DNA from 4 places in the Comamonas terrigena NBRC 13299 genome. Region 1 is predicted to be linked to each of the others. Evidence: riboswitches for the same ligand, from Rfam matches in the RefSeq annotation. Region 1 holds a riboswitch; each other region holds the start of a gene.
What was found. Region 1 has a riboswitch for cobalamin ahead of CT3_RS15105 (TonB-dependent receptor domain-containing protein). Riboswitches for the same ligand answer to the same signal wherever they lie in the genome.

Region 1 (7,181 bases):
GTGTAGCCACCCAGGCTCATGACCTGCTCGTCCTTGGCGTTGTAGCGGCGGCTGGCCGCCTGCATTTCCCCACCCAGTGTCCACCCGTGCACGGCGGCATCCACTCCCAGGGTGGCAAACCGGCGCGAGCGGCGTTCCAGCAGCTTGCCGGTGGCCTCGTTCGTGGGGTTCTGGAAATCCACGGAGCCATACCATTTCAGTCGACCGGTGCGGTAGGCCCCGGTCAGGGTGATGCCCTGCAACTGCGCACGCTCCACGTTCACATAGCAGGACGTCTTGCCGCAGCTGCCCAGGCCTTTTTCATAGGACACCAGGTTCTGCAGCTTGTTGCGGTACAGCGTCACTCCCAGGTGATTGCCCTGGTCGGCCCAGCGCAGACCAATTTCCTTGTTCAGGCTTTCCTCGGGGGCCAGTGCCGGATCGCCATAGTCCGAAAAGCGCTGATACAGGCTGGGCACGCGAAAGCCGGTCGAGGTGGAGGCGGTAGCGCGCCACTGGGGTGCAAACGCCCAGGCGTAGCCGATGCCGCCGGTGTTCTTGCGGCCGAAGTCGCTGTCCTCGTCGCTGCGGGCATTCAGCTGCACGCTGTGGGCACCGAATTTGGCGCCGTAGCCGATGGCCACGCCGGTCTGGTCGCGGTCCTTGTGGCTGGTGTTTTTCAGGCCGGTGTTCTCCAGCGTGTCTTCGCGCCGCTCCAGCGCCAGGCTCAAGGTGCCGGGGCCCAGCAGCCACTCGTTCTGCAGCAGCATGGTACGCAGCCGGGTTTCGGCTTCGTAGGTGCTGGTGCCCGAGGTCTCGTAGCGGTTGGTGGATTCGCTGACGGACAGGCGCGTGCGAAAGCGCTCCGTCCACTGGGCGGTCCAGCTCAGGCCATAGGCATCCAGCGCGCGCAGGCCGCGGTCGTCCTTGACCGACTTGCTGGCGTCATACCCGGCATTGGTGCGGCTGGTCAGGGCCGTCAGCTCCAGGCGCTGGTCGGCATTCAGTTGCAGCCCCACGCGGGCGTTGGCCGATTTGCGTGTGTAGCCGTCACGGTCTTCGTTGTGCACGCCGCGGTTCTTGGAATCGAAGCCATGGCTTTCGGCATAGGACAGGCCCAGCGCGTAATCCACCATGCCCTGGGCGCCGCTGATGCCGGCCTCGGCCTTGCGGCTGCCGTACTCGCCGGCCCCCACGCCCACAAAGGGCTGCACGCCGGCGGTTCCGCGCTTGGTGAACACCTGCACCACACCCGCCAGCGCGTCCGAGCCATAGACCGCGCCCGCCGGGCCGCGCAGCACTTCGATGCGCTCGATCAGGTCCACCGGAAGGGATTCCCACTGCGCTCCGCCGGAGCCGTTCTGCACATCGACACGGATGCCGTCGATATAGACCGCCGTGTGCTGCTTGCTGGCGCCGCGCAGGTAGAGACCGGTTTCGGTGCCGGGGCCGCCGTTGCGGGTGATCTGCACGCCGGGCAGCTTGGCCATCACGTCTTCCAGCGACCGGCCGGCCTGCTGGTCCAACTGGTCGCGGTCGATGACCGTCATGTCCGCAATCACATCCGACAGGCGCTGCTCGCTGCGCGTGGCGGCCACCACGGTCTCCTCCAGCGTGGCGCGTGCAGAGGGGCTCTCCTGGGCCTGGGCGGCTGCCGCCACAGCGCACAACACGGCCGCCGACACGGCAGACCACGGCAAGGCGGGCGCCACGGCACCGGCCTTCAAAACATTCGAGAACATGAGAAAAAACACCTAGTCGCCCGTACCAGCCTCCCCGCCAGTGATGGGCAAAACCATGCCCGCTCGAGCGGGCACACCAGTGTTGGCCGGTATCCGGGCTGGTCCTCCACACCATCGCCTTCCCAGACGCTTGTTCAAGGCATCCAGTGGCGGTATCAGATGGCGGGGGTGCATGGCATGCACCAGGGACTCACCGTTGCGGGGGCAGCGCAGGCTGGGCGGGTTCTGAAAAAACGAGGCCGTCCTGCTTCCCGTTGAACTGCTGCGCGTGAACCGCGCTGCGAGCACCAACAGCAGCGATTTTAGTTTCAGTCGTGCCGTTCGTAGAAAAACTGCTGTGCACCGGTGTTTTCCAACGTCATATGCAGGCTGATTCGGCCTTATTTCACCTGCTTACATTTAGGCACGCCTACAATTGCTACCCTCTATGTCTATGACCTCGCAGCCTTCCATGATCGAGCCGCTGGCAGAGCGTGTTGATCGCCTGCTGCTGCGCCACGCCGAACTTCAGCGCACCAATGCCCTGCTGGCCGAGCAGGTGGCCGCGCTCACACAGGAGCGCGATTCCCTGCGCTCGCGCCTGCAGGCGGCCCGTGCACGGGTGGACGCACTGATTGAGCGCCTGCCCGCCAACCAAGAGGCACCATGAGCCAGATCGAAGCGCGCATCCTCCAGCAAGACTATGTGTTGACCTGCCCCGAGGGCCAGGAAGACATGCTGCTGGCCGCCGTGCAGCGGGTGGATGCGGACATGGAACGCATCCGCAACACCGGCAAGGTCCGCGCCCGCGAACGCGTGGGGGTGCTGGCCGCCGTGAATCTGGCGTTCGAGAGTGCATCGCTGTACACCCGCGTGCAGGAACTCGAGCAGGAGCTGGAACTGACGCTGGAAAACGGCCTGGCTCCCGTCGCCCCTGCGGCCGACCCACTGCCTGCTGCCCCGCTGGAAGACACCCTGCAGGAAGACGCCCTGCAGCAAGCGCAGCAGGCGCAGGAAGAAGCCCAGGCACTGGCCGCGCAGTTGCAAGAGCTGCTGGCACTGCGCGAGCACGAATTGCAGCAGGCGCAGGCGCTGATCGAACGCCTGGAAACCGCGCTGGAAGTCGACAGCAAGCTGCTGTAGAGGCCTTGCGGCAACGCCGAAACGGTGCTGCCGCGCAAATCCCCCTTTTCTCCATCCGGTCCACCACAAGCCGCCGGTCACGCGCTAAAATGAAGGCGTCTGCAAATCTGCCGTGCTTTATATTGCCTTGAACCAATGCTCCCTGAGCACGGGCTTGGTACATTGCCAGGCAAGCGTGATCGTCTCGCGTTAGACGAACCCAACGTCTGGTTGCCCTCGCCCACCTGAACCCCCGGTTCAGGATGACGGCGCGGTGGTTTTTGCAGACACCCCCCACCCTCATCCCGGCGGCCAAGGCCGCTACACCGGCCGGTCTTCTCCCGGCACTCCGCCCCCCAGACTTCCTGCTTCCAGGCCTGCCGCCTGGGCGCGCAGCATGGCCTGGAACGTGGCCGCCTCGACCCCTGGGGCACACAGAAACCCCTGGTAGAAGCCGCAACCCATGCGCATCAGCGTTTCACGCTGCGCGGCGGTCTCCACGCCCTCGGCGACGATCTCCACATCGAGCGCGCGCCCCAGGCCGATGACCGCCTCCACAATGGCCTTGTCGCTCATGTCCTGTGGCAGACCGCGCACAAAGGACTGGTCGACCTTGAGCTTGGAAATCGGCATGCGCTTGAGGTAGGCCAGGTTGGAATAGCCGGTACCGAAGTCGTCGATCACCAGCTGCACACCCAGGTCCGCCAGCTGTTCGATGCAGTGCACGATGACCGGCTCCTTCTGCAGCAGGGCCGACTCGGTGAGCTCCAGCTCCAGCCAGCATGCCGGCAGGCCATAGGCACTGAGCAGCGAGGCCACGCGCGCCGCATAGTCGGGTTGGTGCAGCTCCAGCGACGAGACGTTGACCGACACCTTCACGCCCAGGCCCTGCTTGACCCAGCGCATGGCTTCCTTGACCGCCTGCTCCAGCACCCAGGCGCCGAGCTTGACGATGTAGCCGGACTCTTCGGCCAGCGGAATGAACACCCCGGGCGAGACCACGCCCAGGCGTGCATCCGTCCAGCGCAGCAGCGCCTCGCAGCCGACAATGCTGCCGGTGTGCATTTCGACCTGGGGCTGGTAGACCACGCGCAAGGCGTCACGGTCCAACGCCTGCCGCAGCGCATGCTCCATCTGCACCCGGCCCAGCAGCCCGTTGGACATGGCCGGCTCGTAAAAGCCGAAGCTGCCCTTGCCGCTGGCCTTGACCCGGTACATGGCGGTGTCGGCCTGCTTGATCAGCTCGTTGAGCGTGCGGCCGTGCTCGGGGTACTGGGCCATGCCGATGCTGCATTGCACCGAAAAGCCCAGGCCGTCCAGCACGAACGGCTCGCGCATCGCATCCTGGATGCGCCGGGCAATCCGCTCGGAATGCTGCTTCTGGCACGCGTGCAGGTAGAGAACGAATTCGTCTCCGCCCAGACGGCACAGCACATCCAGCGGCCGCAGACAGGACTGCAGGCGCTGCGCCACCAACTGCAGCACCCGGTCGCCGAACTGGTGGCCCAGGGAGTCGTTGATGATCTTGAAGCGGTCCAGATCCAGAAACAGGATGGCGAACTCGGCCTGCGTATCCTGGGTGATGGCCTGCTCCACATGCTGGCCCAGCATCAGGCGGTTGGGCAGGCCGGTCAGCGCATCGCTGAAGGCCAGCTGTTCGATCTTCTGCTGCGCCGCCTGCTGCTGGGTCAGGTCCCGGATGAAGCCCACGCTTTGCTGCACCTGCCCGCGCTCATCGCGCGAGACCACCCAGGACAGGCGCACGGCGCAATGGCTGCCGTCCACGCGCTGCAGCTGGCGGTTGCCTTCCCAGTGGCCGACCTCTTTCCACGCCTGCGCCACCGCGTCCAGCCATTCCGGCTCGGTCTGCGCAAACAGCGCGCTGGCCTGCGCACCGGGGGACAGGGCCGCACCCAGCATACCGTCGCAGGCCGGATTGGTCTGGAGGACGGCACCCTGCGCATCGGCAATGAAGATGGCGTCCAGGCTGCTCTCGAACACCTGCGCGGCCACCCGCAGGCCGCTTTGGACTTCCATCTCCCTGGAGATGTCGCGGAACGAAAAAATACGCCCCACGGCCATGCCGTGGCGCAGCAGCGGGACCGAGCGGCGTTCCACCACGCGCCGGTCCGCCAGATTCAGGATATCGGCGGTGTGCACCAGGGGGTCCTGGCCCAGTGCCTGCAGCTGCTGGTCGTACTGTGCAGGCGACAGCACCTGGTCCCGCATCCAGGCCATGATGGCCGCATCATTGCGCTGCAGCAGCAGCGCAGCCGGCATGACCCAGATATCGGCCAGCTTCTGGTTGAAGGCGCGGATGGCGCCATCGGCCGAACACACCAGTACACCATCGGCGGCCGAGTCCAGGGTGGCGCGCAGCTCGGCCAGCAGGCTCTCCAGCTCGCGCTCGTTGTGCTCCTGCTCGCTGCGGTCCAGCAAGGTCCACAGCAGCCAGTTCCCGCCCTCGGGGTCTTCGACTTCACGGATGCGCTGCTCCACCGGGATGGCCCGGCCGCTGGCATGCAGCACCTGGGTGTGGGTCACCTGCCCCCAGCTGACTTCCGCGACATCGTTCCAGCGGTACAGGTCCTGCGGCGCCGCCGCCAGATCGCGCACGTGGAAGCCTTGCAGCCGCGAGCCCGTCAGGCCCACCAGACGCTGCGCCGCCGAATTGGAATACGCCACGGTCAGGCTGTGGGGATCCACCAGCCACACCGCCTCCGTCATCCACTCAAACGCCTGGCACCATGCCTGCAAATGGGTGGACTGGTTCATGCCTCCCCTCCCACGGCAGACATCAGCGGCACGGCGCGCTCGAAGAAGTAGCAGACGCGCTGGCGCGGCGACAGATAGTCCAGCACCTCGCGCGGCAGCTGCGCAGGGCGCAGGCTGCGCTTGATGACCACGCCGCGCAGCTCCGACAGCTCCACGGGCTCGGCCTTGGCCCGGTCTACATCCGGGTTGTAGAGCAGCACTGCTGGTTTCAGCGGCTGGTCGCTGCGCACGGAGGCCACCAGACCATACCGTTCATCGCTCAGCTGCACCACCGAGCCCGGAGGGTAGACCCCCATCACGCGCACAAAGAGTTCGACCAGCTCGCGCGTGAAGCCGCCGCGGCGGCGACCGAACAGGTCCGACAGCGCTTCGTGCGGGGTCAGGGCCACCGCATGCGCCAGCGGATTGCACAGCTTGTCGTAGCAGTTGGTCAGCGCCAGGATCTGGCCTTCGATGGACAGGTCTTCTTCCACCAGGTGCAGCGGAAAGCCCGTGCCGTCCGTCGCCTCGTGGTGCTGTGCAATCGCCGTCAGGGCGGCGGGCGACAGGCCCATGCGCTGGCCATAGGCCACGGAAGCACCCACATGGTCTTCGTACGCGGCTTTCTGCTCCGGCGTGAAGCTGGGCAGCAATTCGGTGCAGCGGGGATCGATGTCTCTTTTGCCCACATCGTGCAGCAAGGCCGCCAGACCCAGGTCCATCAACCGCGCCGAATTGAGCCCGTGGGACTTGCCCAGCAGCAGCGAGAGCACAGTGACATTGATGGGGTGAGCGCCCTGCTGTTCGCCCACGCTCTCGGACAACAGCCGGATGGCCGTCTGCGAGGCATCCAGCAGCTCCGCGATATATCCGGCCACCAGGCTGGAGCTGGCGCGCATCGCGTCCTGCGGGTCGTTGACCAGCCGGGACACGACTTCGCGGTAGCTGTGGGTGGCGGCAGAAAAGCGCTGGTCGCAGGTCTTGAGTGCGGCCACTTCGCTCGACGCCATGGCCGGCACATCGCGTGCCGCCAGCGTCGGAATGTGCAGCCCCGACGAGCCGATGGTGGCGGGCCGTGCCGGCTGTGGCGGCGTGCCATCAGCTGCGGGCGCCTCCCCCTCTTCATTTGTAAGAGGAGGTAAAAAAGTCAAAACGCTGGGATCAGATTTTGCAGGAATGCAACGAATCTCGTCCAAACCCAGCGATTGCAGCACGTCAATCTGTTCCTGGCTGTTCACTCGAAAGCTGCTCACTGGAAATGGATGGCGCAACCAGCCAATGTCCAATTGGACATACATACCTATGCAGATGTCCCGAACGTCAATTAAAAGGGAGTGCGTCACGTTGTTTGGGCTGCAGCACGCCAGCAAGCCAGTCGATCCAAACCGCCCATTATGACGACTGCATGCGACAAATAAGTACTTACATAAAGGGGTTGCGCAAGCGGCGCCGCTGTGCATTAAAAAGCTACAGCGTATTGTGCCGCGTTACCGCTCCATGTCAGCCCTAGCGGCACCACTGTGACGGCACGTGCACCATGTCCATCCACAGGGCCCACAGCGAGACACCTGCCAGCAAGGCGCCGGCGGTGCGCAGCCCCCAGGC
Region 2 (7,181 bases), 880 kb from region 1:
CCGCAGCTGCAGACGGCCTTGCTGCTGGCGGCCGTGGATCCGTTGCTGGGCGGCGTGCTGGTGGAGGGGCCGCGCGGCACGGCCAAGTCGACCAGTGCGCGGGCGCTGGCCGCCTTGCTGCCGGCCGGCCGCTTTGTGAACCTGCCGCTGGGGGCGACGGAGGAACAGCTGGCCGGCTCCCTGGACCTGGAAGCCGCGCTGCAGCGCAGTGCGGTGGTGTTCCGCCCGGGATTGCTGGCGCGTGCCCATGGCGGCATCCTGTATGTGGATGAGGTGAACCTGCTGGCCGATGCGCTGGTGGACCTGCTGCTGGACGTGAGCGCCAGCGGCATCAACCGGGTGGAGCGCGACGGCGTGTCGCACCAGCACGATGCGCGCATCACCCTGGTGGGTACCATGAACCCGGAAGAGGGCCAGCTGCGGCCGCAGCTGCTGGACCGCTTCGGGCTGTTCGTGCGGCTGGAGAATGTGCCCAGTGCCGCGGTGCGCAAGGCCATTGTCAAGACGCGCATGGCCTTCGATGCCGATCCGCAGGCCTTTGTGGAGCAGCACGCTGCGGCGCAATCCGATCTGGCGCAGCGGGTGAAGCTGGCGCGCGAGCGCGTGGCGGCCGTGGCGTGGACCGATGCCGTGCACGACGATGTCGCCCAGCGCTGCCAAGACGCCGGGGTGGAAGGGGTCCGGGCAGATCTGGTGATGCTGCGCGCGGCGCGGGCGCATGCGGCGCTGCACGGGCGCAGCGCCGTCACGCCGGCGGATGTGCAGGCAGTGGCGGAACTGGCGCTGGCCCACCGGCGCACCCAGGCTGCACCGGCTGAGCCGCCCGCGTCGGGCGAGCCGGCGCAGCAGCCGGAACAGCAGCCGAGTTCCGAGGAACAGACGCCACCTCCAGCCCCGCCGCCAACCGGTGGGGCGCAGGGTGCAGGTACCCCGTCCGGCCAGTCCGGGCATGGGCCGGCACCATCGGCGAATACATTGCCGGACCATGCCGCCCCGGCCGATGCCTGGGGCGCCATGCCGCCACCCCAGCTGGTGGCGATGAAGGTGGTCAAGGCGCTGAAGCCTTTGCCGTCAAAAAAAGCCTGACGCGCTCCGCTGTGGCGGGACTGGCCGGAAAGGCCAAGGCGGGGCGCGGTGGGAATACCTCTCGCAAGGGCCGGCTGAACGGGGCGGCAGGGCGGCGCCTGGACTGGGTGTCCACGCTGGCGTCCAAGGGCCGCGGGGCGCTGCGGCCCGAACACCTGCGTTTTCGCCCGCGGCCTGTGGGGAGCAAGACCCTGCACCTGGTCTTGCTGGATCTGTCGGCGTCCATGCTGCGCGGTGAAAAGCTGGCCTGGGCCAAAGGGTGCTTGCTGGCTCTGACCGAGCAGTTCTACCGCGATCGCGACCATATGGCGGTGATCGGATTTGCGGGCGAGCAGGCACGGTGGCTGCAGTCCCCGGCGAAAGCCGGGGCTTTCAATGCCGGCTGGATTGCGCCCTTGCGCGGCGGTGGCGGAACGCCGATCCAGCCCGCTGTCGACGCCGTGGAGGGCGCGCTGCGGCGCTGCCCGCCCGGCACCCGGGCCACGGTCTGGCTGCTGACGGATGGGCGGTTTGATCCGCTGCCGGTGCGCCCCGAGGGGGTGGACCGTTGCTGCATCATCGACTTTGAAAATGATGCGGTGGCGCTGGGGCGGTGCCAGCGGCTGGCGGCGATGTGGTGCGGGGAGTGGGTGCGGGCGGAGCTTTTTGCCACTGCCGGCTGAGTGCAGTGGGCACCCAGGCAGGCGTGCCACGGCTTTTTCAGCCCCGCTGTGCTGGTCACCGTGCCGCTCACTGCGCTGTCCGCTGCGGCAGGCTGCATGCCGCAGAGCGGCGGAAAAAAGCGGTGATTTGCTGCGTTGCATCAGTGGCGGCCGATACTGGGGTGGAGTTTTCGGCTCGGGCGCGGGATGAGGGCAGATATCGCGTAAAATTCGCGCTGATCCCAGGTGTTTCGCCGCGCACTGCGCGCAAGGAAATGAAACGAGAAGCAGGTGCGTGGTTCGCCACCATTCCTGCACTGCACCCGCAACGGTAATCAGAGAGAGGGGACGCCCGTCATTGCTTGCAGCAATGACAGCCACTGCGCAAGCGGGAAGGCGCGTCCAGCGATCAACTCCACGAGTTGAGCTCTGTAAGTCCGGAGACCGGCCTGGCGTGAACAAGGCGCAGCGGGAGTGCATGTGGCTTGATGGGCTCGCATCTTCGCGCCGCCAATCGCTTCCATCTTCCATCCCCCCTGCAAGTTTCAATCGTCCGGCCCGGGTATCGGCCTGACCGACTGCGGATACAGCATGGCGCGAGAGGCTCTGGGTTTGACGGTGTGGGCAGCGGCTCTGGATGGGGGCGCTGCGCACCATGGCTGATTCCATCAAGGTCCAGGGCTGGTGCCCCACGGCATGGAAACCCATGCGGTCGGAAGATGGCTGGATTGTCCGGGTGCGCCCGGTCTGTGCCTCCATCAACGCGGAGCAGTGGGCCGCACTGGCGGCTTTGGCACTGTCCCTGGCGCACCCCCAGATCGAGCTGACCCGGCTGGGCAATGTGCAGCTGCGCGGGGTGGCGGATGCGGACCTGCCTGCGTTGCTGTCGCAGCTGGTGGCGGCCCGGCTGATTCCGGCGGATGCGGATGCCGATCTGGCGCCGCCCGTGCACTGCACCCCTTTTTACACGGTCCATGACCGGACCCACCAGCTCGCCGCGCTATTGAGCCGTGCGGTGGTGGAGCGCTTGTGCCCCAGTGCGCTGGAGCGCCAGGGCATGGCTGCGCTGCCCAGCAAGTTCGGCTTGCTGGTGGATGATGCAGCGCGCAGCCTGGGCGGCGTGGCCTCTGATCTGCGGGTTTGGGCGGATGCGGACGGCGGCTATGGCCTGGCATTGGGCGAGGCCGGCGACTGGTACCGCTTTGCCGACGCGCAGCAGCTGGTCGATGCCGCGATCCACATTGCCGCCTGGTTCGCCCGCGCGCGGATGGCCGTTTCCGGTAAACCGCCCACCCGCCTGCAGGCGCTGCTGCCGTCTTTGCCGCTGGATACGCTATTGCAGGATGCGGTGCCCCAGGGCGCGCAGCCGCCCGCTGCAGCACCGGTGCTGCCGGGTCAGCTGGCGCAAGGCTGGGTGCTGGGGGCTCCGCTGGGGCGCATCGATGCCCTGGCGATGCAGGCGCTGGCGGCCAGCCTGCCGGCCGACACGGAAATCCGCGTCACGCCCTGGCGTTCGCTGCTGCTGATGTCGGCGGATGCGCCGGCGCGGGTGGCCCGCCTGGATGCACGGCACTGGATGACCGATGCAGCGGATGCACGCCTGCGGGTGTCGGCCTGCACCGGAAGCCCGCGCTGTGCGCAGGCCCATGTGCCGGCACAGGACATAGCGCTGCAGCTGGCGCCCCATGTGCCTGAGCGCGGGCATCTGCACGTCAGCGGCTGCGCCAAGTTCTGCGCGCTGTCGTCCGACGCCACCTCACTGATCTTTGCCAGCACGTCCGCACCGGACGCGGTCTGGCTCCATGCAGGCGCTGCCGGGCAGCCAGGCTGCCCAACGGTCCGGCTCCCTTACCGGGCCGGATCGGCACTGCCTGCAGAACTCCCCACACTACTTCATGACCTACCACTATGAAATGCACGGTGAAGAGATTTACCGGCAATCGTTTCGCATCATCCGCAGCGAGGCCGATCTGGCCCGCTTCACGCCCCTGGAGGAGCGGGTGGCTTGCCGCATGATCCATGCCGCAGGCATGGTGAGCCTGGCACAGGACATCCATTTCTCCGCAGATTTTGCGCAGGCCGCAGAAGCAGCCCTGCAGCGCGGCGCCCCGATTCTGTGCGATGCGCGCATGGTCAGCGAAGGCATCACGCGCAAGCGCCTGCCTGCCGACAACGCCATCATCTGCACCTTGCAGGATGCCCGCACGCCCGGGCTGGCCCAGGCCATGGGCAATACCCGCAGTGCCGCCGCGCTGGAGCTGTGGCGCGAACACCTGGACGGTGCGGTGGTGGCCATCGGCAACGCGCCGACCGCGCTGTTCCACCTGCTGAACATGCTGGAGGACCCGGCATGCCCGCGCCCGGCCGCCATCATCGGCTGCCCCGTGGGCTTTGTCGGTGCCGCCGAGTCCAAGGATGCGCTGCGTGCATGGGGGCAGATTCCTTTCGCCATTGTGCAGGGGCGTCTGGGCGGATCGGCCATCACGGTGGCTGCAGTCAATGCGTTGGCGACGTCGGTGGAGTGAGGAACGTATGAACAGCGGCAAAATTATCTGCGTGGGCCTGGGCCCCGGTGATCCGGACATGATGAGCGTGAAGGCGGACCGTCTGCTGCGCAATGCGCGCCATGTCGCGTATTTCCGCAAGCGCGGCCACCCGGGCAAGGCCCGGCAGCTGGTCAACGGCATGCTGCACGCCGAGGTCACGGAGTACCCGATGGAGTACCCGCTGACCACCGAGATCCCGCACGACGACCCGCGCTATGTCGCGCAGCTGTCGGATTTCTATCTGGGCTGGCAAGCGCGCCTGACCGAGCTGGCGCGCGGCGAGGATGTGATCGTGTTGTGCGAGGGCGATCCGTTCTTCTACGGCTCCTTCATGCACCTGTATGTGCGCCTGCAGCAGGAAGGGGTGGTGCCGGTCGAGGTGCTGCCCGGCATCCCCGGCATGGTGGGCTGCTGGCATGCCACGGGCATGCCCATGACCTGGGGCGACGATGTGATGAGCGTGCTGCCGGCCACCTTGGCCGACGAGCCGCTGCGCGCCCACATGGCCCGCTCGGATGCGCTGGTGATCATGAAGGTCGGCCGCCATCTGGGCCGCATCCGTTCGCTGTTGACGGAGCAGGGCAAGCTGGACCAGGCGTGGCTGGTGATCAACGGAACCATGAGCGACGAGCAGGTGATGCCGCTGCGCGATGCGCCGGAGCGCTGCCCGTATTTTGCGATTGTGATCGTGCACGGCAACGGCCGCCGCCCCGCCAATGACATGTGAGCGCAGCCGCATGGACATGGACACCACACAGAACGCGGTCAAGGGCGCCATCACGGGGCAGCTGTGCGTGCTGGGCCTGGGGCCCGGCGACGCGGCACTGCTGACGGAACAGGCCCGGCAGTCGATTGCCGGTGCCAGCGATGCTTTTGGCTATTTCCCGTATGTGGAGCGGCTGAGCGGGCTGGAGCATTTGCGCCTGCATGCCAGCGACAACCGCGAAGAACTGGACCGTGCCCGCCAGGCGCTGAATGTGGCGGCAGAGGGCCGGAAGGTGCTGATGCTCTCGTCCGGCGACCCTGGCGTGTTTGCCATGGCCAGTGCCGTGTTCGAGGTGCTGGAGGGCGCCAGCCCGCAGGAGCAGCTGCGCTGGAAGGCCGTGGAGGTGGACGTGCAGCCCGGCATCACGGCCATGCTGGCGGCGGCCGCGAGATTGGGTGCTCCGCTGGGCCATGATTTCTGCACCATCAATCTGTCGGACAACCTCAAGCCAGCCGAAGTGATCGAGCGCCGGATCCGGCTGGCGGCACAGGCCGACTTTGCCATGGCGTTCTACAACCCCTGTTCCAAGTCGCGGCCCCAGGGCTTTGTGCGCGCTTTGAAGGTCCTGACCGCGCACTGCGAGCCCGAGCGCCTGATCTGCTTTGCCCGCAATGTCAGCCGGCCGGACGAGACCCTGCGGGTGTGCCAGTTGCAGCAGGTGACGCCGGACATGGCGGATATGCGCACGGTCGTCATCGTGGGCAACAGCCTGACCCGCCAGGTGGGCCGGCATGTTTACACGCCGCGCAGCTATGGAGCGCCGGCGCATGGCTGAAGGCGGGGCCCGCCGCTCAGCGCTGGCCGGCCAGCCAGTCCATGGCCTGCTGCGGGGTCTGGCACTGCGTGCGAGCGGGCAGCAGCGGGCGGTCCACCATGACCACGGGGATCTGCAGCGCGCGGGCGGCTTCGATCTTGGCGTAGGTATCGGCGCCGCCGGCGTTCTTGCTGACGATGCAGTCGACGGCATGGTGCTGGAGCAGGGCGATTTCGTCGGCCAGCGCAAAAGGGCCGCGCGCCACCACCAGTTCGTAACTGGCTGCGGGCAGGGGCAGGGCCTCCTCGGGGCGGTCGACCACCCGCAGCACAAAGCGGTGTGCGCTGGCCTGGCCGGCAAAGGCGGCCAGCTGCTTGCGGCCGATGGCCAGAAACACATTGCGGCACTGCGGTGGCAATGCCTGGGCCGCGGCCGCCATGTCGGCCACCGGTGTCCACCGGTCCTGGGGCTGGGCAGACCAGGCGGGGCGCTCCATCGACAGCAGGGGAATGCCTGCCGCCGTGCAGGCGGCCAGGGCGTTGCGGCTCATCTGCGCGGCAAACGGGTGGGTGGCATCGATCACATGACTGATGCGGTGCTGCTGCAGGTAATCCACCAGGCCCTGGACGCCGCCAAAACCGCCCACGCGGGTGGGCAGGGGAGCGGTGCGCCGCGTCAGCGTGGCGCCGGCGTAGGAGTAGACGGCCGGAATGCCCGCTGCATGCAGCAGGGTGGACAGTGTGTAGGCATCAAAAGTGCCGCCTAACAGGAGAACTTGGGTCATGGCCTATCCGTGGCTTTCGATTATCGGGATTCATCCCTCGGGCCTGCAGAGCCTGAGCGCTGCGGCCGTGCAGGACCTGGAGCAGGCTGCGGTGGTGTTCGGCAGCCCGCGGCATCTGGCGCTGGCCCAGGTGGGGGAGCGTGGCCGCGCATGGCCGGTTCCGTTCAGCGTGGAGCCTTTGCTGCAGCTGCGCTGTCAACAGAAGGTCGCCATGCTGGTGTCGGGGGATCCGTTTCACTTTGGCGGCGGGGCTTCGGTGGCCAGGCACCTGGAACGCGGCGAGTGGCGCAACCATCCGCAGCCGTCGACATTTTCGTGGATTTCGGGCGAGCTCGGCTGGTCGCAGGAGCAGGTGCATTGCATGGGCCTGCATGCCCGCAGCCTGGAGAGCCTGACGCCGCTGCTGGCGCAGGGCGAACGCTTTATCTGCCTGCTGCGGGATGCGCCGGCGGCGCACCGCCTGGCCGCCTGGCTGACCGGGCAGGACTGGGGCGAGAGCCCCCTGTGGCTGGTGTCGAATGCGGGCAGCGAGGCACAGACGGTGTGCACTGGCAAGGCCAGCGAGCTGGCGCAGCAACTGCTGGAGCAGCCGGTGGTGGCGCCC
Region 3 (7,181 bases), 870 kb from region 1:
CCAGGCGCATGGGCTTGCCTTCCAGGGACACAAAGCCCTTGACGCGGTAGACCGTGTTCTCGGCCACGATGTCGGCCAGGCACGCCAGCAGGGCATCCCGATCCACCTCGGGCAGCTCGATCACCACGGAATCGAAGGCATCGTGGTCGTGCGCGTCGTGGTGGTGTTCCTCGCCTTCGCCATGCTCGTGGTGGCCCACCCGCTCATGGATGCTCTCTTCCGAGGCGCTGGACAGGCCCAGCACCACCCCCAGGTCGATCTGGCCATGCTCGGCCGCCACGATCTTCACCTGGGCCGGCACCTCTTCCCGCACGATGGCCTCCACCTTGGCGCGGTCCTGCGCGCTGGCAAGGTCCAGCTTGCTCAGCACCACCAGGTCGGCGGAGATCAGCTGGTCTTCAAACAGCTCGTGCAGCGGGGATTCATGGTCCAGATTCGGATCCTGCTTGCGCTGGGCATCCACGGCCGCCGGGTTGGCCGCAAACTGGCCGGCGGCCGTCGCCGGCACATCCACCACCGTGATCACGGCGTCCACCGTGCAGGCGTTCTTGATTTCGGGCCAGTTGAATGCCTGCACCAAGGGCTTGGGCAGGGCCAGGCCACTGGTTTCGATCAGGATGTGGTCGATATCGTCGCGCCGCGCAATCAGCTGGCGCATGACCGGGTAGAACTCTTCCTGCACGGTGCAGCACATGCAGCCGTTGGCCAGCTCGTAGAGCTGACCGCTTTGCGGATTGGTTTCGTCTTCACAGCCGATGCCGCAGCCACGCAGGATCTCGCCGTCGATCCCCAGTTCGCCGAACTCGTTGACGATCACCGCAATGCGCCGGCCATTGGCGTTCTGCAGAATGTGGCGCAGCAGCGTGGTCTTTCCGCTGCCCAGAAAGCCGGTAACGATGGTGGCGGGGATCTTGTGGTGCGTACTCATGGTCAGAAACTCCTGTGCTCCGAAGAAAAAGAAAGCTGCGGCCTCAGCGCCCGCTGCCAGTGAAGAGGGTGCCGGCGCGGTGTGCGCGGCGTGGGCGATGTGAGGGCTGTGCAGCGGCAGGGCCCGCGACCGCTTGGCCGCCATGGCGCTCACGGCCTCGGCCGAACAACCGCTGCGCGCCACAGGTCAGGGAGTGCATGCGCCGGTCCTGCCCGGCAGGCCGTGCCATGGAGACATCCGCAGTGCAGCGCGCAGCCATGCGCACGCCCTGCACGGACGTTGGGACAGGCATGCGCCGGGCATGCCGATGTGTGAACGGTTGAACCATGCTCTCCCCGAGCCGCCACGCGACAAAAAGCATGCGGTGGGGAAGCGATGCGTGCGACAGACCCGGGTCGCACCGCCAAAGCGGTGGAAAGGGCCGATCAGCAAACAGCCCACACCCCGTGGCATACCACTGCAATCGAACAGGTCGGTATTCTGGCTCGCCGTCATACCGCACACACGGCCTTCCCAGGTAACGTACCCAGTGGCATCAACGTGTGGCGGTCAGGCTTACAGCAGCGGGGGCTGCGCCGGAATGCTTCCCACCCGAAGGCGAAGGTCACCGGACTTCCCGTTTCACCCGGCATGGGCATGCGCCATGCCGGGCTCCTGTTCAAAGCGCAAATTATAGGAGCGGCAGCACACCCTTCGCGCAACGGGGACAGCTAAGTGGGCGCGGCAGTGGGCAGCGCAGGCGGCAGCAGGCATTGCATGTGGATGGTCTGCCAGACCGGCTCGGCCTCGCGCTGCAGCACCGCAAACCCGTTGCGTTTCCAGAACTCCAGCGCCCCCGGCAAAAACGGGTGGGTGTGCAGGTACAGCACCTCCACCCCGTGGGCCCGGGCATGGGCCTGCAGCGTGGCAAACAATGCCTGCGCCAGCCCCTGTCGCCGCCACACCGGCGCCACAAACAGGCGCACCACTTCCACCACGGCCAGCGGCCCGAAATCCAGCTGCGCAAACCGGCCGTCGTACGGACGGTAGGCAATGCTGCCCACCACACCCCGCTGCGCATCGTGGGCCGTCCACATCCGCCCGCCGCCGCCCCGGTACACCTGCTCGAAATGCAGCAGGTCCGCAGGCGTGTCCTGGGCAGACACGCGCGCACCGAACATCTGCACGCGTGCGTCGCGCAGAAAACCATCCACCTCCTGCAGGCGCTCGACCGGCTGGATGGAAATCAGATGGGACAGGGACAAAGACAGGGTCATGCCAGCCTCGAAACCGCCATGCGCACAGGCTGCCGTGGGGGCCGCCGCTACAAAATCAGCTACATTACCCGAACTTTGGTTCCGCAAGGACATGCGCCGGCATACGCTGGCCGCATGAGGGAATCCAGTGCAGACCGCGCCCCTGGCGCTGCCTGCCAAATGGAACTGCCCCCGCAACTGTAGGCAATGAGCCCGCGACCGACACACCACTGAACGCCAGTTTGGGAAGGTGGTCGCGAGGCGCTGATCTGCCAGTCAGGAGACCTGCCAAAGCACCAACCATTCATTGCCGGCGGGGTGTCCGGGAAGTGAGCCATTTCTCGTGACTCTGTCGTTCCGGCGCCCCTGCGGCCCGCACGCACAGCGTGGGTTGTGCCTTGTCTTCCAGTGGTCCCTGCCCAACCTGGAAAGACGAGCCTGATGCTGATCCGAAGCCTTGCCTGCACCGCCCTGCTGGCCACCACCTTCACCGCCCACGCCACGGACTATCCCTTGCAGGTGCAGAACTGCGGCCACACCGTCACTTTCGACAAGGCCCCTGCTTCGGCCGTCACCATCGGCCAGGGCGGCACCGAGATGCTGTATGCGCTGGGCCTGGGCGACAAGGTGGCCGGCACGGCGCTGTGGTTCAACCCGGTGCTGCCGCAGTTCAAGGCCGTCAACGACAAGGCGCCGCGCCTGTCCGACAACATTCCCAGCTTCGAGTCGGTGATCGGCAAGCGCCCGGCGCTGGTCGTGTCCCAGTTCGAATGGATGGTCGGCAAGGACGGCGTGGTCGGCACCCGCGAGCAATTCCACGACCTGCGCATCGCCACCTACGCCATGCCCACCGACTGCGAGGGCAAGAACAACCTGGTGGGGTCGGACGGCACACGCACGGCCGGCTACGACGTGAAGTCCCTCTACAAGAGCATTCACCAGCTGGCCCAGATCTTTGATGTGCAGGCGCGCGGCGACAGCCTGGTCAAGGACCTCGGCACACGCCAGGCCCAGGCCATCGCCAAGGTCAAGGCCTCCAAGCTGCAAGACCTGTCGGCGGCGCTGTGGTTCTCCAGCTCCGATCTGGCGGCCGACCCCTATATGGCCGGCAAGAACGGTGTGGCCGGTTACATGATGCAGTCCATGGGCCTGCGCAACGTCGTCGGCTCCACCGAAGAATGGCCCACCGTGGGCTGGGAAACCATTGCCAAGGCCAACCCCTCGATTCTGATCATTGCCCGCATGGACCGCCGCCGCTTCCCTGCCGATGACTACCAGAAGAAGCTGGAATTCCTGAAGAAGGACCCGGTCACCCAGCACATGGATGCCGTCAAGCACCAGCGCATCGTCATCGTCGATGCGGATGCCTTGCAAGGCTCGATCCGCCAGGTCGACGGCATGGAGCAGATTGCCGAGGCCGTGCTCCGCCTGCAAGGCGCAGCCAAGTAAGAACTGCAAGCGCAACAAGCACCACAAGAACAGCAAGAAGAAAGCCCCCTGCCGTGCCGCCCTGCACGGCAGCCCTCTTATTTCCATGCAAGCAGAGACTGCACTCCCTCGCGCAGACACCGCCGGCACCGCTGGCGGCCGGCTGCTGCGCACGGCCTGGGTGGCGGCGGCCGCCGCCGCCCTCCTGCTGATCGCGGTCGTGCTGGGCATCGCCATCGGCGAGACCGACATCTCCGCACACACCGTCTTTCAGGTGCTGGCCCACCAGCTGCTGGGCCAGCCGCTGTCCGCTGTCGACCCCATCACCCAGGGCATCGTCTGGAACTACCGGCTGCCGCGGGCACTGGTGGCCGCCAGCTGCGGCGCGGGCCTGGCCATCTCCGGCGTGATCCTCCAGTCGCTGCTGCGCAATGCGCTGGCAGAGCCGTATCTGCTGGGCATCTCGGCAGGCGCCTCCACCGGGGCGGTGCTGGTCACCGTGGCCGGCCTGGGCGCCGGCGCCATCTCGATGACCACCGGCGCCTTCTTCGGCGCGGTGTGCGCCTTTGCCCTGGTCGCCCTGCTGGCCCACGCCGCCGGCAATGGCGGCTTGCGCAACAGCGGACAGATCGTGCTGGCCGGCATTGCCGGATCGCAGCTCTTCAACGCCCTGACCTCGCTGGTCATCACCAAGTCCGGCAGCGCCGAACAGGCGCGCGGCATCATGTTCTGGCTGCTGGGCAGCCTCAGCGGCGTGCGCTGGCCGGATACGCTGCTGACCGCCACGGTCGCCGGCATCGGCACCCTGCTGTGCCTGCTGCATGCCCGCTCGCTGGACGCCTTCACCTTCGGCAGCGAATCCGCCGCCGCACTGGGCATTCCGGTGCGCCGGGTGCAGCTGACCTTGCTGCTGGCGGCCGCGCTGATGACAGCGGTGATGGTCTCCATCGTCGGCGCCATCGGCTTTGTCGGGCTGGTGATCCCACATGCCGCGCGGCTGCTGGTCGGCGTCCGCCACCGCCGCCTGATTCCCGCCAGCGCACTGATTGGCGCGGTGTTCCTGATTGCGGCCGATGTCGTCTCGCGCACGCTGATCGCCGGCCAGGTCCTGCCCATCGGCGTCATCACCGCCCTGGTGGGCGCACCCGTGTTTGCGCTCATCCTGCTCAAGGCCCAGGGGCGCCGGGCATGAACACATCCTCCATGCCCACGGCAACCACGCCCTCCACACCGCCTGCGGTGGCACTGCAGGCACGCCAGCTCGGCTGGCAGGTACAGGGCACGCCCATCGTGCAGAACGTCTCGCTGCAGGTGCGCAGCGGAGAAATGCTGGGCCTGATCGGCCCCAACGGCTCGGGCAAGTCCAGCCTGCTGCGCCTGCTGTCCGGCATGCTGCGCCCGCAAACCGGCGACGTGCTGCTGGGGGACCAGGCACTGCACCGCCTGCCACGCCGCAGCATTGCCCGCCAGCTGGCCCTGGTGGCGCAGAGTGCGCACACGCAGGATGCCATCACCGTCTGGGACGCCGTGGAGCTGGGGCGCACGCCCTGGCTGTCGGCCCTGCAGCCGCTTGCGCCGCGGGACCGGGACATCGTGCACCAGGCACTGCAAGCCGTCGGCCTGCAGGACAAGGCGCACCGCACCTGGCACACCCTGTCCGGCGGCGAACGCCAGCGTGCGCACATTGCCCGCGCCCTCGCGCAGCAACCCGAAGTGCTGCTGCTGGACGAGCCCACCAACCACCTCGACGTGCACCAGCAGCTGTCGCTGATGCAGCTGGTGCAGCACCTGCCCATCACCAAGGTGATCGCACTGCATGACCTGAACCAGGCCCTGGCCTGCGACCGGCTGGCGGTGATGCACCAGGGCCGGCTCGTGCACCTGGGCACGCCCGACGAAGTGCTCACGCCGGAACTGCTGCAGACCGTCTTCCAGGTGCAGGCCCACAGCCTGACCGACCCCCTCGACGGCAGCCGCGTGCTGCGCCTGCGGCCCTTGACCACCACCTTGCCCTGAAAGCCTTGCCCATGACCGTCTCCCTTGCTTCTCGCCTGGCCGCCCTGTGGCTGTGCTGCTGTGCCGCCAGCGGAGCCAGCGCCGAAACCTTTGAAGTCAAGATGCTCAACCGCGGCCCGCACGGCGCCATGGTCTATGAGCCCGAATTCATCCAGGCCGCCCCCGGCGACACCATCAAATTCCTGGCAACCAGCAACGGCCATGACGCCGTCTCCATCGCCGGCATGGCACCCGCGGGTGCCACCGCCTTTCGCGGCAAGGTCAATGAAGAGATTGCCATCACCCTGACCCAGCCGGGCCTGTACGGCATCAAGTGCCAGCCCCACTACGCCATGGGCATGGTCATGCTGGTGCGGGTGGGCGACACCCCGCTCGCCCAACTGGTGGTCCCGGAAGATGTACCGGAACAAGCCCGCCAGCGCTTTGAAAACATTGTCTCGCGCGCTGCCGCCGCCACCCGGTAAACGCCCTGGCCGCTACCGCACCCTCCGCTACACCCTGCGCACGCTGCGCCGGCCACCCTTCCCATCCACCCCGCCCCTCCATGCGCCGACCTACCGCCCCCCACCTTCTCAGCCTGGCCCTGCTCTGCACCACCGGCGCCGCCTGTGCCGGCGCCCAGGATGACGCCACCGGTTTCACCGAAGGCAGCAGCCTGACCCTGCTCAACCGCATGCTGTTCGAGCAGCTGGACTACCAGAAGGGCAGCAGCTTCCGCGCAGCCAGCGGTGTGCGCGGCCAGACCCAGGCCCAGGAAGCGGCCTACGGACTGATGCTGAACTACCAGTCTGGCTATACGCGCGGACTGGTGGGCGTCGGGCTGGACGCCCATGCCTATGGCGCCGTCAACCTGGGCACCGAGGCGGACAGTGCACGCGCCACGCCGCGCTACGTGGCCAAGGACGGGCAGGACATCCCGGACCGCTTCGGCCGTGCCGGCGGCGCACTGAAGCTGCGCGTCTCCTCCACCGAACTGAAGCTGGGCGAGATGCGCACCAAGAACCCCATCTTCAGCTCCTCCGACACCCGCCTGCTGCCCGAAACCAACCGCGGCTGGCAGATCACCAGCAGCGACATTGCCAACGTCACGCTGCAAGCCGGGCGTTTCACTCGCTGGGCCGACCGCAATGCCCGCAGCAATGGCGGCCAGCTGCTGGCCAACTACTCCGGGGTGAATGGCGATGCCTTCAGCTTTCTGGGCGGCGCCTGGAACACCCCCATCCCCAACCTGTCGGTCAGCAGCTACTACGGCCGCTATGAGGACCACTGGAACACCTGGTACCTGGGCAGCTTCTACAAGCTGCCGCTGGCCGACCAGCGCAGCCTCTCCTTCAACCTGAATGTCTACCGCAGCGCCGACACCGGCAAGGCCCGGGCGGGCGACATCGCCACCACCACCTGGAGCCTGCTGGGCAGCTACGCCTTCGGCCCGCACAAGCTGGGACTGGGCTACCAGAAGGTCAACGGCGACAACCCCTTCGACTATGTGAACCGGGGCTCCATCTGGCTGGACAACGCCATGCAGCTGTCCGATTTCAATGGTGCACATGAGGCTTCATGGCAGCTCCAGTACC
Region 4 (7,181 bases), 380 kb from region 1:
CCCATCCAGCTCAAACCGCACCTTGGGCTTGATGTGGTGGCCGCGCAGGTACTCGTCGGCCATGCGGCCGGCCACCACCTTGCGGTCGTACTGGATGAAGGGCTCGCGCGCAGCGGTGAGCAGCGGGTCCTGCACCTTCATGTCCTGGGGCGTCAGCAGCACCAGCGCCTCGCTGCGCAGCAGCCGCCACTCGCAGGTCTTGGGCATGGCGAACGTGGGGTGCACCAGCATGGCCGCATCCAGATTTCCGGCGAGCACCTGGTCCAGCAGCAGCGACGAGGTTCCGGGTTCGATATAGACCTGGATGGAAGGGTGGGCACGCATCCAGCGGCGCAGCAGCGGCGGAACCAGCCCCATCAGCGCCGTGGGCGTGGCACCCAGGCGCAGCGGGCCTGCCGGCAGTTCGGTGGCCGAGGCCACGGACCGCAGGTTTTCCACGGATTTCAGCACCTCCCGGGCCTGGTCCACGATGCGCGCACCCACCACGGTGGGGCGCACGGTGCGGCCCACCCGCGTCAGCAGTGCGCTGCCGACGTCCGCCTCCAGCGCACGCATCTGCTGCGCCACGGTGGTAGGGGGCAGGTCCAGCCGGCGCGAGGCATCGGCCATCGAGCCGCAGTCCACGACGGCAATGAAGCTCTGGAGAAAACGCGAATCCATAACAACGCATTTTGCGTGATCTGAACCACCAAACACCATCTTTTTTGTGGAGCCCATGCGGCGCACAGTGCGGCCATTCCTTTTGGTCATTCCTTCAGGCCATCCCTTTTTTCGTACCTCACCTCAGGAGCCCGCATGCCCACCATCCAATCCATCGAAGTCTGCGTCGCGCGCGTGCCGCTGGACAAAGTCACCTACCTGTCGAACCGCACCGTGGTGGACCGCCACTACGGCCTGGTCAAGATCCGCAGCACCGACGGGGTCGAAGGCATCGGCTTCTGCTACGTCGGCAACGCGGCAGGCGAGCTGTTTCGCGTGGCGGTCGAGCAGCTGCTGGCCCCCGTGCTGCTGGGCCGCGACTCGCTGGCCGTCGAAGGCCTGTGGAAGAAGATGTACCAGGAAGCCCTGCTGCAAGGCCGCATGGGCACGGTGATGCGCGCGCTCAGCGCCCTGGACATCGCCCTGTGGGACCTCAACGCGCGCACCGCCCAGCTGCCGCTTCACAAATACCTCGGCGCGGTGGAGCTGGACACCGTGGCCGCCTACGCCAGCGGCGGCTACTACGTGGAAGGCAAGACGGCGGAGCACCTGGGCGAGGAAATGGCCAGCTATGTCGAGCTGGGCTTCCAGGCCGTCAAGATGAAGACCGGTCGCTGGTCGCCCCAGGGCGAAGAGTCGCGCGTGAAGGCCGCCCGCGAAGCCATTGGCCCCGACGTGGAGCTGATGCTGGATTGCAACAACGGCTGGGTCGATACCGTGCAGGCCATGCAGTACCTGCGCCGCATGGAGCAGTACGACCCCTACTTCATCGAAGAGCCGTTCAGCCCCGACGACGTGGAAAGCCACGCCCGCCTGGCCAAGCTTACCCGCATCCCCGTGGCCACGGCGGAAATCGGCTATGGCCGCTGGTACCACAAGCACCTGCTGGACATGGGGGCCGCCTCCATCTTGCAGACGGATGCGGCGGTGTGCGGCGGCATCACCGAATGGAAGCGCATTGCCGCCATGGCCGCCGGCTACGGCATCCAGATGTGCCCGCACTGGTTCCACGACGTGCACGCACCGCTGGTGGCCGCCACGCCGAACGCGCGCTACGTCGAATTCTTCTGGGATGACCAGGTCCTGAACTTCCGCCGCCTGCTGGACCGCCAGCTGTCGCAGGAAAAGGGCCGTGTCGTTCTGCACCAGACGCCCGGCCTCGGCTTCAACTTCGACGAGGCGCAGGTTGCGAAGTTCGGCCGCTGGAGCAAGGTGGCGTAAGACCCCTCGGCCCATATAAAAAAAAGGAGACACACCATGCAACGCAGACAATTTCTGTCCACGGTTGCCGCCGCCGGCGCACTCTGTGCCCAGCCCGGCTTCGCCCAAGGCAAGCCCCCGGCGGGGCCGGTCAAGATTCTGGTCGGCTTCTCGGCCGGTGGCGGCACCGACATCCTGGCGCGCATCATCGCCAACAAGCTCAACACGCTGTGGGGCATCCCCGTCATCGTGGAAAACAAGCCCGGCGCGGCCGGCCTGATTGCGGCGGCCGAAGTCGCCAAGGCCCCGGCCGACGGGAACACCCTGATGATGGGCCACATCAATGCCCTGGGCATTGCCCCTGCGCTGAACCCCAAGCTCGGCTTCTCCCCCGAGCGGGACTTTGCGGCGATTGCGCTGGTGGGGCAGACCCCGCAAGTGCTGGTGGCCAGCCCCAAATCGTCCACCTCCATGCAGGGGCTGCTGGCGGCCTTGAAGAAGAAGTCCGGCGAAGTCAGCTTCGGCTCTTCCGGAACGGGGTCGGCCCAGCACCTGGCGCTGGCACTGTTCGAGCAGACGGCCGGGGTGTCGGCCCTGCACATCCCCTACAAGGGCGCATCGAATGTGATGACGGACTTGCTGGGCGGGCAGATCGACTATGCGTTCGAAGGCATGACCACGGCGTCACCTTTCATCAAGGGCGGCAAGGTGCGTGCGCTGGCGCAGACCGGCACCAAACGCGTGAAAGCCTTCCCGGATGTACCCACGGTGGCCGAGCAGGGCTACCCCGGCTTCAATGCCAGCATCTGGTTCGGCCTGGTCGGCCCGGCCAGGATGCCTGCGGAAGTGGTGGCACGCATCAATGCCGACGTCAACCGCATCCTGGCCATGGCGGATGTGGTGAGCAAGCTGGAAGAGTTCGGGGCCGAGGACGGCGGCGGAACGCCGCAGCGCTTTGAGGCCTTTATGCGGGATGAGCGTGCCAAGTGGGCCAACCTCATCCAGTCGCGCGGGATCCGGGTAGACGCCTGAACCCAGGGCAGGGCGGTCGCCGCCCAGGCCTTTACGGTTTGGGGGAGCGGCGGCCCGATGCCGATCGCCCCGCATGTGCGGAGCCCCGTGCGGGATGCAGAGGGCAGATTGCAGACAGCGGTCGCTTGCACCGCTACACCACAGCAGCCCGTGAAACGACTGATACCAAACGCCCCCGCTGTGCACGCGCAGCGGGGGCTTTGCTATGTGCCGGGTCGTGCACTGCGCAGCCAAGCGCCTTCGCAGGCATAGGGGCCCGGAGGGCGCTGTCCAGCAAGGGGCTGGGCAACAGCAGGGTGGGGTGACGCGTCCGCGGCCGTTTCCTGTCTCCATATTTGATAATGAGTTATCATTATCAAATCTTGTTCATGGTACCGGCGATGGCAAAGCTTCTCCCCGTCACCGTCCTGTCTGGCTTTCTGGGCGCAGGCAAGACGACGCTTCTCAACCACATCCTCCACAACCGCGAGGGCCTGCGCGTGGCGGTCATCGTCAACGACATGTCCGAGGTCAACATCGACGCGGCGCTGGTGCGCGAAGGCGGCAGCGACCTGTCCCGGACCGAGGAAAAACTGGTCGAAATGAGCAACGGCTGCATCTGCTGCACCCTGCGCGAAGACCTGCTGGTGGAGGTGCGCCGCCTGGCCCGGGAAAAGCGCTTTGACTACCTGGTGATCGAATCCACGGGTATCTCCGAGCCGCTGCCGGTGGCCGAGACCTTTACCTTCACCGACGAAGCGGGCGCCAGCCTGTCGGATATTGCGATGCTGGACACCATGGTCACCGTGGTGGACGGCTTCAACTTCCTCAAGGACTACGAATCCCGGGACAGCCTGCAGGGGCGCGGGGAGTCAATGGGGGAAGGCGACGAGCGCAAGGTGGTGGACCTGCTGGTGGAACAGGTCGAGTTCTGCGATGTGCTGGTGCTCAACAAGACCGACCTCATCACCGGCGCAGAGCGCCAGCGGCTGATGGCCATCCTGAAGACCCTGAACCCGCGTGCACGCATCGTGGAATCCAGTTTCGGCAAGGTGCCGCTGGCGTCGGTGCTGTCCACCAAGCTGTTCAACTTCGACGAGGCGGCCAAGGCCCCGGGCTGGCTGAAAGAGCTGCGCGGCGAACACACGCCGGAAACCCAGGAATACGGCATCGGCAGCTTTGTCTACCGCGCGCGCCGGCCGTTTCATCCCAGGCGCTTTCACGCCCTGGTGGGGTCCGAATGGCCCGGGGTCATACGCTCCAAAGGTTTTTTCTGGCTGGCCAGCCGCCCCCTCTATGCGGGCAACTGGTCGCAGGCCGGGGCCGTGTGCCGCCATGGCCGGGCAGGGCGCTGGTGGGCCGCCGTGCCCCGGGAACAGTGGCCGCGCGAGCCCGAGGCGCTGGCCACCATCACCCAGCACTGGGACGAGCACGTGGGCGATGCCCGCCAGGAACTGGTGCTGATCGGCATCGGCATGGACGAGGCGGCGCTGCGCCAGCGGCTGGATGCCTGCCTGCTGACCGACCACGAAATGGCCCTGGCCCCCAAGGCCTGGACTGGCTTTCATGACCCGTTTCCGGCCTGGGACTGACGCTGTGCATGCCCGGCTGCAGCCTTGGTTCAGCATTTGTACTGCCTTTTTGCAGCCTTTGTGCAGCGCTGCGCTCCTTCGGCCGCAAGGGCATGCATTCCGGATGTGTCCGGCGTGTTGTGTCCGTTGCGCACATGTGTCCTGAACGATAATTCCTCGCTGCATTGAGATACATTTCAATGCTTGTTACGAGGTGCTGCATTGGCCTGACGGCCACTGGAGTTAAACGGGAAGCAGGTGCGCTCCATGGAGTGCAATGCCTGCGCTGCCCCCGCAACGGTAAGCGAATCACCCTCTGCACCCAGGTAAGACCTGAAGCCACTGCGCACTGCGTGGGAAGGCGTGGAGTGGGCCGAAAGTTCCAGGACGGATGTCCCGGAGTGTCGGCATTTCGCGAGCCCGGATACCGGCCTTGTCACTTTTGTTGGACGCCGCGGGTGAGCGCGCAGTCCAGGTTGGATGGGTTCGTGCGCCGAGCTGTCCCCCCTGCGCATGCCTGCCTGCGGATGTTTTCTTGAATCGGCCTTGCGGGAGAGCAGGGCCATCTGGAGCCGCGCATGCGCACCCCTTCCCGTGTTTCCCCGCGCCCCCTCTGCGGGCCTGTCGCTTTTCCCCTTTCCGCCCTGAAGCCCGTGACCGCCGGCGCCGCCCTGTGCTGCGCGCTGTGGGGCGCCCACGCCCAGGGTGTGGCCGACAACGCCGCGGCGTCTGCTGCTTCTGCCGCCACAGCCACCGCATCGACATCGGCCCCGGCTGCGGCCCTGGGCGATGTCTTCGTCACCGCCACGGCCCGGCCCGAGGACCGCGCCCGCATTGCCGCCACCACCCAGGTCATTGACCGCCAGGACATCGAACGCTCGTCGGCCCGCTCGGTCACCGACCTGCTGGCCGAACATGCGGTGGGCTTTCTCAGCGAATGGACCGCGGCCCAGACATCGCTGAACCTGCGTGGCGCCGCCACCGACGGCCAGGGGCGCGACTTCAAGGGCCAGGTGCTGGTGCTGCTCAACGGCCGCCGCGCCGGCACGGCCAATCTGTCCAAGCTCAGCCTGACGGATGTGGACCGCATCGAAATCGTGCGCGGCCCCGCCTCGGTGGTGTACGGCAGCCAGAACATGGGCGGGGTGATCAACATCATCCTGCGCACCGGCGCCAGCGGCCCGCTGAACCGCGTCACGGTGACCGGCAGCTCCTGGGGCGGCTGGAGCACTCAGGCCCAGACCGCAGGCGCCAGCGGCATGCTGGACTGGTATGTGGGCCTGAACACCAGCGCCCGCGATGACTACAAGTCCGGCGACGGCGGCACCGTCATGCAGAACACCGGCTGGAAGCGCCGTGGCGCGGTGGCCGCCCTGGGGCTGCAGATCGACAGCCTGAACCGGGTGGAGCTGCAGGCCCGCACTGACGGCATCTACAACGCGGGCTTCCGGGGATCCGGGTCCAACATCTACAGCAAGGACAACCGCGACAACCGCTCGCTGGACCTGACCTACACCGGCGCACTGGCCGACCAGTCGGTCAGCTGGCTGGCGCAGGTCTACCACTTCGTGGACGAGGACGAATTCAACTGGGCGTCCCCCGTCATCAAGAGCGGCACCAACCCGGTGCCGGGCACGGCGCGCGACTACAACGACCGCAAGCTGGATGCCACCGGCATCCGTCTGCAGCCGCGCTTTCGCCTGTCTGCCGCCAACGACCTGCTGGTGGGCGTGGACTGGGAACGCAGCCATCTGCGCTCGGACCGCTTCCGCGTGGCCATGCCCGGCGGCCCGTCGGGCCAGGTGGCCCCGTACGACAACAACCAGACGGAAGAGACCAAGGCGCTGTACCTGGAAGACGCCCACACCCTGCTGGACAACCGCCTGACCTTGCGCGGCGGCCTGCGCAAGACCTGGGGCGAGACCCGGTTCGACCCCACGCCCAACCTGGCGTTTGCCCAGTCCAATGTGCGCAAGTACGACACGCACACCTGGTCCCTGGGTTCGACCTGGAAGGCCACCGACGACTGGAACCTGCGCGCAGGCATCGCCACCGGCTTCCGGGCGCCGACCGCCACCGAACTGGCCGCCGACTTCACCGCCGTGGGCGGCGGGCGCACCTTCGGCAACCCCAATCTGAAGCCCGAGACCAGCCGCCAGATCGAAGTGGGCACCACCTTCACGCAGCCGGGCTGGAAGGTGGATGCAGCGCTGTTCCAGAACGTCATCTCCAACCGCATCACCACCGTGTCCCGGGGCCCCAGCACCAACACCTCGGACTATGCCAACAATGCCGCAGAAGTCGTGGCGCGCGGCCTGGAGCTGACCACCAAGGTCGACCTCAAGCAGGTGCTGGCCCTGGGCCTGCCGGGCCAGTCGCTCAGCGCCTTTGCAGGCGGCTACTACCACTTCGACATGCGCGACAAGGGCGCGGCAGCCACCGCCAACACCGACCGCGTGCAGCGCATGTACCGCTTCCAGGCCTCTGCCGGCATGCGCTACGCCCAGGGCATGGACCGCAATGCAGGTGACTGGAGCATGCAGCTCACGGCGCTGCTGCGCGGACCGATGTGGTACGACACCGAAGAGAACCTGCTGGTGCCGCAGGGCGAACCCAGCAGCACCTACATCCACCGCAAAGGGGCCTTCACGGTGTGGAACCTGCGCGGCGACTACCGGGTGAACCGCAGCGTGAAGCTGT

Region 2: linked by a shared signal. The riboswitch ahead of CT3_RS10945 (nitrite reductase) and the one ahead of CT3_RS15105 (TonB-dependent receptor domain-containing protein) in region 1 are both predicted to bind cobalamin.
Region 3: linked by a shared signal. The riboswitch ahead of CT3_RS10975 (ABC transporter substrate-binding protein) and the one ahead of CT3_RS15105 (TonB-dependent receptor domain-containing protein) in region 1 are both predicted to bind cobalamin.
Region 4: linked by a shared signal. The riboswitch ahead of CT3_RS13210 (TonB-dependent receptor) and the one ahead of CT3_RS15105 (TonB-dependent receptor domain-containing protein) in region 1 are both predicted to bind cobalamin.

The regions. Positions count from the first base shown of each region.
Region 1 covers NZ_AP019749.1:3,295,088-3,302,268, forward strand. Annotated here, with positions in the region: gene CT3_RS15105 (TonB-dependent receptor domain-containing protein) at 1-1,721, opposite strand, end outside; cobalamin riboswitch at 1,789-2,028, opposite strand; gene CT3_RS15110 (hypothetical protein) at 2,155-2,370, shown strand; gene CT3_RS15115 (cell division protein ZapA) at 2,367-2,843, shown strand; gene CT3_RS15120 (sensor domain-containing protein) at 3,144-5,597, opposite strand; gene CT3_RS15125 (cyclic di-GMP phosphodiesterase) at 5,594-6,874, opposite strand; gene CT3_RS15130 (sulfite exporter TauE/SafE family protein) at 7,083-7,181, opposite strand, start outside.
Region 2 covers NZ_AP019749.1:2,415,041-2,422,221, reverse strand. Annotated here, with positions in the region: gene CT3_RS10955 (magnesium chelatase ATPase subunit I) at 1-1,086, shown strand, start outside; gene CT3_RS10950 (vWA domain-containing protein) at 1,098-1,748, shown strand; cobalamin riboswitch at 1,955-2,194, shown strand; gene CT3_RS10945 (nitrite reductase) at 2,383-3,639, shown strand; gene CT3_RS10940 (precorrin-8X methylmutase) at 3,623-4,252, shown strand; gene cobI (precorrin-2 C(20)-methyltransferase) at 4,260-5,000, shown strand; gene cobJ (precorrin-3B C(17)-methyltransferase) at 5,011-5,814, shown strand; gene CT3_RS10925 (cobalt-precorrin-6A reductase) at 5,831-6,577, opposite strand; gene cbiT (precorrin-6Y C5,15-methyltransferase (decarboxylating) subunit CbiT) at 6,576-7,181, shown strand, end outside.
Region 3 covers NZ_AP019749.1:2,426,284-2,433,464, forward strand. Annotated here, with positions in the region: gene cobW (cobalamin biosynthesis protein CobW) at 1-928, opposite strand, end outside; cobalamin riboswitch at 1,382-1,601, opposite strand; gene CT3_RS10970 (GNAT family N-acetyltransferase) at 1,639-2,184, opposite strand; cobalamin riboswitch at 2,244-2,470, shown strand; gene CT3_RS10975 (ABC transporter substrate-binding protein) at 2,605-3,612, shown strand; gene CT3_RS10980 (FecCD family ABC transporter permease) at 3,698-4,783, shown strand; gene CT3_RS10985 (ABC transporter ATP-binding protein) at 4,780-5,607, shown strand; gene CT3_RS10990 (pseudoazurin) at 5,619-6,071, shown strand; gene CT3_RS10995 (OprD family outer membrane porin) at 6,152-7,181, shown strand, end outside.
Region 4 covers NZ_AP019749.1:2,917,884-2,925,064, reverse strand. Annotated here, with positions in the region: gene CT3_RS13230 (LysR family transcriptional regulator) at 1-660, opposite strand, end outside; gene CT3_RS13225 (mandelate racemase/muconate lactonizing enzyme family protein) at 796-1,920, shown strand; gene CT3_RS13220 (Bug family tripartite tricarboxylate transporter substrate binding protein) at 1,957-2,931, shown strand; gene zigA (zinc metallochaperone GTPase ZigA) at 3,312-4,502, shown strand; cobalamin riboswitch at 4,677-4,931, shown strand; gene CT3_RS13210 (TonB-dependent receptor) at 5,135-7,181, shown strand, end outside.